DNA from 2 places in the Janthinobacterium lyxosi genome. Region 1 is predicted to be linked to the other one. Evidence: riboswitches for the same ligand, from Rfam matches in the RefSeq annotation. Region 1 holds a riboswitch; the other holds the start of a gene.
The links. A riboswitch is a leader RNA that binds a small molecule or an ion and turns the genes downstream of it on or off. The one in region 1 is predicted to bind FMN.
Positions count from the first base shown of each region.

Region 2: it holds a riboswitch for FMN, as region 1 does, so the genes downstream of both, ACQ4WP_RS15045 (6,7-dimethyl-8-ribityllumazine synthase) here and ribB (3,4-dihydroxy-2-butanone-4-phosphate synthase) in region 1, are expected to answer to the same signal.

Region 1 covers NZ_JBNYXM010000043.1:10,049-14,468, reverse strand. The annotation lists gene ACQ4WP_RS26675 (MFS transporter) at 1-1,036, shown strand, start outside; gene ribB (3,4-dihydroxy-2-butanone-4-phosphate synthase) at 1,053-1,700, opposite strand; FMN riboswitch at 1,796-1,946, opposite strand; gene ACQ4WP_RS26665 (M16 family metallopeptidase) at 2,132-4,420, shown strand, end outside.
Region 2 covers NZ_JBNYXM010000012.1:117,822-122,241, reverse strand. The annotation lists gene ACQ4WP_RS15050 (TonB-dependent receptor) at 1-2,026, shown strand, start outside; FMN riboswitch at 2,101-2,262, shown strand; gene ACQ4WP_RS15045 (6,7-dimethyl-8-ribityllumazine synthase) at 2,436-2,945, shown strand; gene ACQ4WP_RS15040 (ABC transporter substrate-binding protein) at 3,011-4,072, opposite strand; gene ACQ4WP_RS15035 (class II aldolase/adducin family protein) at 4,302-4,420, shown strand, end outside.

The sequences.
Region 1 (4,420 bases):
GGGCGCCGCCCTGTTCATGCCCAGTTCCCTGAGCTTGCTGACGCACAGCTTTGACGACGAGCGCGAGCGCACGCGCATGCTGGGCGCCTGGTCGGCCCTGGTGGGCGTGGCCGGCGCGTCGGGTCCCCTGATCGGCGGCATCCTCGTGCACCAGTTCGGCTGGCGCAGCGTGTTCTGGGTGAATGTGCCGCTGGGCGTGCTGGCCATCGTCATGGCGCAGCTGCTGCTGGCGGCGCCTGCGCGCCAGCAGCGCGCTTTGTCGCTGTTCAGTCATGCACTGGGCGTGGCGGCGCTGGCGGGCCTGAGTTTTACCTTGATCGAAGGCCCCGTGCTGGGCTGGCTGTCACCCGGCGTGCTGGCGGCAGGGGCATTGACGCTGCTGTCGGCCTGGCAACTGTTGCGGCGCGAGCGCAGCGGCAGCCATCCGCTGTTACCGCGCGCACTGTTTCACAGCAGCAGCTTCGGTGCGGCCAATGGCGTGGGTTTCCTGATCAATTTCTGCGTGTTCGGCCAGCTGTTTTTATTGAGCCTGTTCCTGCAGCAGTCTGGCGGCGCCGATGCCTTGCAGTCGGGCTTGCGCCTGCTGCCCATGATGGCGGCCTATACGGTAGGAAATTTCCTGGCGGGCGCAATTGCGGCGCGCCATGGCACGCGCTTGCCCATGTTGAGCGGCTTGCTGGTGGGCGCCGTGATGGCGCTGTTGCTGATGGGTTTGCGTCCAGGTACGCCCTATGGCTTGCTGGCGCTGGGCACGGCCATCATGAACGTGGCCATCGGCATCGCCATTCCCGCCATGACGGCCACCGTGATGCGGGTGGCTGGCAAGCAGCATGCGAACAGCGCGGCGGCGGCCCTGAACGCGAACCGGCAAATTGGTGCGCTGGTGGGCGTAGCCTTGATCGGCAGCATCCTGCACATGGTGCAGGACTGGTCGCTGCGCTTGCCGCTGGCCTATGCGACGATAGCCGTCGCATATGGCCTGGCGGCGGGCCTCGTCTACCGGCACGTGCATCTGCCGAAGGCCGTGGCCGCCTGAAGGATGGCCTGACGCTTTACTGTTCGCGCGTGCTGCGCCACTCCACCAGTTCTTCGATGGTGAGAATGGGCATGCCATGCAGTTCGGCAAAGCGTTCGATAGCGTCGCCGCGCATCATGGTGCCGTCCGGGTTCATCAGCTCGCATAGCACGGCGGCCGGGTTCAGGCCCGCCATGCGCGACAGGTCGACGGAGCCTTCCGTGTGGCCGCGGCGCTCGAGCACGCCACCGGGCGCGGCGCGCAGGGGAAACACGTGGCCGGGGCGCACCAGGTCGGCGGGCTTGGCGTTCGGCGCGATGGCGGCGCGGATGGTGGTGACCCGGTCGGCTGCCGACACGCCTGTCGTGACGCCTTCGCTCGCCTCGATGGAGACCGTGAATGGCGTGCCGTAGCGGCTGCCGTTATCGGATGACATGGGCGGCAATTCCAGCGCGCTGACGACGTCCGTCGGCAGGCACAGGCAGACGATGCCGCTGCATTCGCGGATCAGCAGGGCCATGGTTTCGTGCGTGAGTTTCTCGGCAGACAGAATCAGGTCGGCTTCGTTTTCGCGGTCGAAATCGTCGAGCAGGATGACGGGAATGCCGGCGCGCATGGCGGCCAGGGCGGATTGAATGCGACCTTCCAGGTCGTTGGAAAGCAGGGTATAGCTGTTGACTAACATGGTGAAACGCTCCTCGCATAGGCGAAAAACGCTGCAGGGCAAGCGAATAGACGCAGCCGGCCGCATCGACAGGTCGATCGGACATCGCGTTTACTGCACATCTTCTTTCATCCGGACTATACCGTCGGCTCTGGAGTCACACCAGATCTGCTGACCCTGTCAAACGCAGTTTGACAAGCGCTCGCGGGCTTGACCGTTGCCGGTCTTACCGCCGGTGGGGAATCGCACCCCGCCCCGAAGACGTATTGTTGTGCCGGTCCACATGACCGGCGACAATACTTTAGCACAATTGAAAGAACCTGGCAGGGCACTGTTGAGTTTGTCATTCGGCAAAGTTGCCTGGGAAAAGCAGGTTTTCCTAAGCTGTTTTTAATGGCGGAAAGACGATTTCAGTGTAAGGTACGCTTACTGAATTTTACCGTTGAGAATACATGAAGCTGAGTAAATTACGCCTGATCTCGGGCGCCGTCTTGCTGGCCTGCGCCTGCATGGCCCAGGCGGAAATCCGTTTGAACGATCCATTGCCGCTGGCACCAGAAGTGACCGTCGGAAAATTGCCGAACGGCTTGACCTATTACATCAAGAAAAATGCCCGTCCCGCCCAGAAAGTGGAATTGCGCCTGGTGGTGAAAGCCGGTTCCATCCTGGAAGACGATGACCAGCAAGGCCTGGCGCATTTCACGGAACATATGGCCTTCAATGGCTCCACGCATTTCAAGCGCAATGAGCTCATTTCCTATTTGCAATCGATCGGCGTGAAGTTCGGCGCCGACCTGAACGCCTACACGAGCTTTGATGAAACCGTGTACGTACTGCCGATTCCGACGAACAAGAAGGAAAACCTGGAAAAGGGTTTTCTCGTGCTGGAAGACTGGGCGCATGGCTTGAAATTCAATCCGGCCGACATCAACAGCGAGCGCGGCATCGTGCTGGAAGAGGCGCGCCTGGGCAAGGGCGCCAGCGACCGCATGAACAAGGTCTTGTATCCGAAGCTGCTGAACGGGTCGCGCTATGCGGAACGCATGCCGATCGGCAAGGAATCCGTCTTGAAAACGTTCAAGCCGGAAGCCATCAAGCGTTTCTACAAGGATTGGTACCGGCCCGACCTGATGGCCGTGATGGTGGTCGGTGACGTGGAACCGAAACAGGCTGAAAAACTGATCCAGCAGCATTTCGGCAAGCTGAAAAACCCGGCGAAGCCCCGTCCGCGCCTGTATGCGGAAGTGCCGCAGCGCTCGCAGACGGAAGCGCTGGTGATCACGGACAAGGAAGCACCGGATGACACGGTCTTCATCCGCTACCCGATCCGCGCCGCGCAGGAGCCCGTCACCATTGCCGATTACCGCCGCCAGATGATTGAAAACCTGTACGGGCAAATGCTCAGCGCGCGCATGCAGGAATTGACGCAGCAAGCCAATCCCCCGTTTATCCAGGGCGGCAGCAGCATGGGCAAGCTGGTGCGCGGCTATGAATCGTTCAGCGCGTATGCCTTGCTGGGCAAGGGCGGCGTGCAGCCTGCTGTCGATGCGCTGGTGCACGAAGATGAGCGGGCGCGCCGCTTTGGTTTCAGCCAGGATGAGCTGGATCGCGCGCGCAAGAACATGTTGCGCAATTACGAGCGCGCGTACAGCGAACGCGACAAGTCCGATTCGGCCGGTTTCGTGGCCGAGTATTCGCGCAACTTCCTGGAGCAGGAAGCCATTCCCGGCATCGCCAATGAATTGCGGTATGCGCAGGAGCTCTTGCCGCAGGTGACCTTGCAGGAAATCAATGAGACGGTCGCCAGGGTGATCCCCGACCAGCAAAAGAAACTGGTGGTCTTCATGGGCGCCGAGCCGAAAGCGGGCGATACGGCCTCGACTGTGCCGACGCAGCAGCAGTTGCTCGACGCGGTGGCGCAAGCCGAGCGGCAGAAGGTCGAGCCGCATACGGAAAAAGTCCTGGCCAGCAAGCTGATGGATGGCCCGCCGGCCGGTGGCAGCATCGTCGCTGAAAAGTTGAATAGCGCCATCGGCGTGACGGAGCTGACCCTGGGTAATGGCGTGCGCGTGCTGCTGAAACCCACGGACTTCAAGAATGACCAGGTGCTGATGGGCTCGACGCGCTTCGGCGGTCAGTCGCTGTTTGGCGACGCCGATATCTACAACGCCCGCTATGCCAGCGCCGTGGTCGGCAGCATGGGTCTGAAAGACCTGGCGCCGCTGGACTTGCAAAAAGTGTTGGCCGGCAAGACGGTCAATGTGGGCGCTTCGTTGGGCGAACTGAGCGAAGGCTTTGGCGGTTCGGCCAGCAGCGCCGACGTGGAAGCCATGCTGCAACTGGTGACGCTGTATTTCCATGACGTGCGCAAGGATGCGGGCCTGTACCAGTCCTTCATCGGCAAGCAGCAGGACCTGGCGAAAAACAGCATGGCGCAGCCGGAAGCCGTGTTCTACGATGCCATCCAGCACGCCATGTTTGGCGACAACCCGCGCGTCGATGGCGTGCCGCGCGCGGCCGACTTCGACAAGGTGGGCCTGGACCGCTCGCTGGAGATCTTCCGCCAGCGCTTTTCCAGCGCGCGCGACATGACCTTCATCTTCACGGGCAGCTTCGAGCTCGACAAGATCAAGCCGTTGATCGCCAGCTACCTGGGCACCTTGCCCGTGGCCGAGGTGCCGCACGCCTACCGCGACGTGGGCATGCGCCCGGTGGCAGGGATCGTCAAGAAGGACATCTAC
Region 2 (4,420 bases), on a different contig from region 1:
GCAGCAGCACGGCCGTCCGCGCTGGTGGATACGCGGTGTGGGCGCGGGCCAGCAGCAGATCGATTTTCCGAATCCCGTCGGCTTTTACCTCGACGACGTATACATCAGCAATTCCAGCGCCACGGGCTTTCCCCTGTTCGACCTGGACCGGGTGGAGGTGCTGCGCGGCCCGCAAGGCACTTTGTGGGGCAAGAACACGACGGGCGGCGCCATCAATGTGATTTCGCGCAAGCCCTCGTTCAAGTCCAGCGGCTACGCCAAGCTTGATTACGGCAGCTACGACACCACCCTGGCCGAAGGGGCCATTGGTGGCGCCCTGGTCGACGAGATGCTGGCGGGGCGCTTGTCTTTCCACACGGAGCAGCAGGACAAGGGCCGCTTCCACAACCAGTTTACGGGCGAGCGCGATGGAAAGCTGAAAGATAGCGCCATCCGCGGCCAGCTCAAGGCCCTGATCGGGCGCGACCTGACGGCCAATTTGAACCTGCACTACCGCGACTATACGACCAAGGGCGCCACCACCACCGTGGCCAGCTACGGCGCCAATGGCGTGTACCGCAACGGCTACGTCCCCAGCATCAATCCCGACGATGTCAGCACGAATGCGCCGGCCGACAGCGACGTGAAACAGGGCGGCGCCCAGCTGAATCTGGAGTATGCGCTGGGCGAACTGACCCTGACGTCGATCACGGGCTATGAAAACTTCCGTAACGAAGCGACGGGCGATAGCGACAACACGCCGCTGGAAGTGGGCCGCAGCCGCTCGAAGGCCAGCAGCCGGCAAGTGTCGCAGGAGCTGCGTTTGACGTCGCCGCAAAACGGCGCCGTGAGCTGGGTGGCAGGCCTGTTCTACTTCAATGAAAAGATCGACTCCGATTCGACCGGCGCGCGCCTGCCCAACGGCAGCGTGCCGGCGCTGGCGGGCAGCACGCAGCCCGTCGGCTACAACCGCACCATCTATCAGCACAAGGCGCGCAGCGCGGCCATCTTTGGCAGCACGACCGTCAACTTCAGCGAGCTGTTGCTGTCCACCTTTGGTTTGCGCTGGACCACGGAAACCAAGGACCTCGATTTGCAGCGCGTGCAGGCGGCATCGAACAGCGTGACGTTCGGCGATGCGTCGAACTGGTGGAACACGGTCCGTGGCGGCAATTACACGGCCGCCTCGGTGGCCAACAACAACTTCACGTCGAATCCGTCCACCACGTGGAATGCGCTGACCTATGACGTGACGCCCGAATACCGCTTCAGCCGTACCCTGCGCGGCTATCTGAAATACGCGCACGGCATCAAGTCGGGCGGCTACAACACCAGCGCCACGGACGTGCGGGCCCTGAACACGGTGAAGCCGGAAACCCTGAATTCGTTCGAGGCGGGCATCAAGTCCGAATGGCTGGACGGGCGCCTCAATTTCAACGCCAACGTCTTCCATTACGATTACAAGAACGTGCAGGTGAATATCACGGGCGTGTACAACGGCGACCCTACCCAAAGCGTCAACTACCTGCAGAACGTGCGCAAGGCCCACGTGAATGGCGCGGAATTCGAGATCGAGGCGCAGCCGACGGACAATCTGCACATCAATGCCAATCTGGGCCTGCTGCGCACGGAATTCGACGATTTCGCCATCCAGAACAATGGCGGTGACCGTTCCGGCAATGAATTCGTGCGCTCGCCCCACGTGACGGCCTTGCTGGCGGCCGACTACCGCTACCCGCTGGGAAGTGGCGCGCAGCTGGTCTTCAGCGGCGACGTGCGCTATACGTCCAAGCAGTACTACTATGTCGACCCGCAAAGCGACGCGCGCGGCTTGCTGAACCAGGGCGGCTTCGCGCTTGCCAATGCGCGCCTGTCGTATGTGCTCCCGGGCGGCAAGCAGCGCATCACGGCGTATGCCAACAACCTGGCCGACAAGGTCTACCGCAACCACACGCTCACCAGCTTCGTGCCGGGCGCCGTGAGTGGCGACACGGTGATCATCGGCCAGGGGCGCACGGTGGGTGCGTCGTACACGGTGCAGTTCTGACCGCGCAGGGCAGGCGCAGGGGCGATATGCTATAGTCGCTGGGCGTGGCTGCGGCACCCTGTGCACTGGCCACGCAACGTTCTCAGGGCGGGGTGCGATTCCCCACCGGCGGTAATGGCATGCGTGCCTAGCCCGCGAGCGCTTGCCGGCATGGTCTTCGGGCTATGACGACAAGGTCAGCAGACCTGGTGTGATTCCGGGGCCGACGGTATAGTCCGGATAAAGAGAGAGCGGGATGGAATCATTGTGTTGGTGCCGGCATACGCCCGGTGCATGGATGGCCTGTGTTTGCCGTCGGTGCGCGGGCGCGCGTGCCTGCATGCGCAGTTGGGCGTGGCTTTCACGCGCCTGTCATATCCCCTTCGATTCTATGCCCTGTTTTTATCATTCTTGAAAACAGGAGTTATATATGTCACAAACGTCACAAGCATACGCAGCACCCGGCAAGCGCATCGCCTTCATCCAGGCGGGCTGGCACCGCGACATCGTCGCGCAATGCCGATTGTCCTTCATCGCCGAAATGGCGGCCCTGGGTTTCACGCAGGACGACATCGATGTCATTGATGTCGCCGGCGCCTTTGAAATTCCCCTGCATGCGCAGGTGCTGGCCAGGGGCGGCCAATACGCGGCGATTGCCGCTTCCGCCCTGGTGGTCGATGGCGGCATCTACCGCCATGACTTCGTGGCCGATGCCGTCATTTCCGGCATGATGCAGGTGCAGCTGGCGACGGGCGTGCCCGTGCTGTCGGCCGTGCTGACCCCGCACCACTTCCATGCGGGCCACGAGCACCAGGAATTCTACTTCCAGCATTTCAAGGTCAAGGGCGTCGAACTGGCCACGGCTTGCGCGGCCACCATCCACTCGCTGCAGCGGCTGGCGCAACCGGCTAGCGCGCCGCACGAGGCCTTGGCCGCCTAGGGCGCCGTTTGCCTTGATGCCGTAGTACCCGGGGCCAGCGCAATTCGTGCGCCGGCCCCGTTTCTTTATGCCGCCTGCTGCAGCAGCGCGTCGAGGCGCCGCTGCGCTTCCTCCAGCGGCCGGCGGTCGATCCAGCTCTCGATATCCACGTCGCGGTCGAGAAAACCGTGCTGCAGCTGGAAATCCTTTTGCTGGCGGAACAGGGCCACCTTCTCGTCGGACAGGTCGGGCGCCAGGGTCAGGTGAAAACCATCGCGGTAGGCTTCGGCCACGGCGTCGGCACCGGCCCGCGTTTCGCCCTGCAGGATGGCCAGCACGTCGGCCTGGTGGCTGCGCGCCCAGTGGGCGGCGCGCAGGGTCTGCGTCAAGAAGCGCACGACCAGCTCGAAATGCTGTTCCAGCATCGTTTCATGCACGGTGATCGGGCGCGGCGTGCCGTTATTGACGCGGAAGCGCCGGTCGGGCAGGGCGTCGATGGCTATGCCCACTTCCAGCCCCGCCGCGCGGGCCGCCTCGGCCGCCGCCGCGCCTTTCACGTAGACGGCGTCGACTTCGCCGCGCAAGAGCGGCGCGATGCCTTGCCACAGGCCCGCGCCCAGATTGGCCTGTGTTGGCGCCTCGCCCCCCACTTCCACCAGCCGCACATCGTCCAGCGTCAAGCCGGCCGACGCCAGCACGCCCTTGTAGCCGGCCAGGCTCATGCCGCGCGCGATGCTGCGCCCGCGCCGGTTCTCGCACAAATCCTCGGCGCGGAACACGGGCAGCGCCAAACGCTTGCCCTGCAGCTGCGCGGGCGTGATGATGCCGGAACCGGGGCGCACTAGGATGGCTTGCCACTCGTCGATCCAGGTCAGGCCGATCAGGCGCGTGGGCGCCCCTTGCGCGCGCGCGGGCAGGGCCAGCAGGTTGCCCCCTTCGCGCACGAGCGTGGACAGGCCGTGGTCGTAATGGTGGCGCGCCAGTTTGCCACCCACTTCCTGCAGGGTTTTCAGGGCGATGCCGTCGCGGGAGAATTCCTCGTCCAGCCAGCCAAGCTTGTAGGCCAGGCCCGTGGCCGTGGGCACGGGGCAGCGCGTGAACCAGACGGTATCGACTGTATCGATGGGAGCGGAGCTTGCGGTAGTCATGGGATTCCTTCGTGGTGAGTGGGAGCCTTGAGCCGTGCAGGAAACGTGCCCGCAGCGCTTGCTGGCTTGCCGACAGTGCCTGCGTCTAGCGCTGCTGCCGCGCCAGCAGCCGTTGTTGCGCAGGCAGCAGCCGTCCAGCATTGATGCGGCCCTGGCGCTGGCACGCGTCTTGCGAAAGCAGGAGGTAGACGAAACCCGGTCTCAACCTTTTTACCGAATGGAGCATGACATGACGGACGTGGCACAAGTACCAGAGCAAGTACAGGCGCAGGAGTTGACGGCGGCCGAACTGGCCTTCGTGGAACAGGTGCGGCGCGATGCGCAAATCGCTTTCGATGGCTTGCGCGA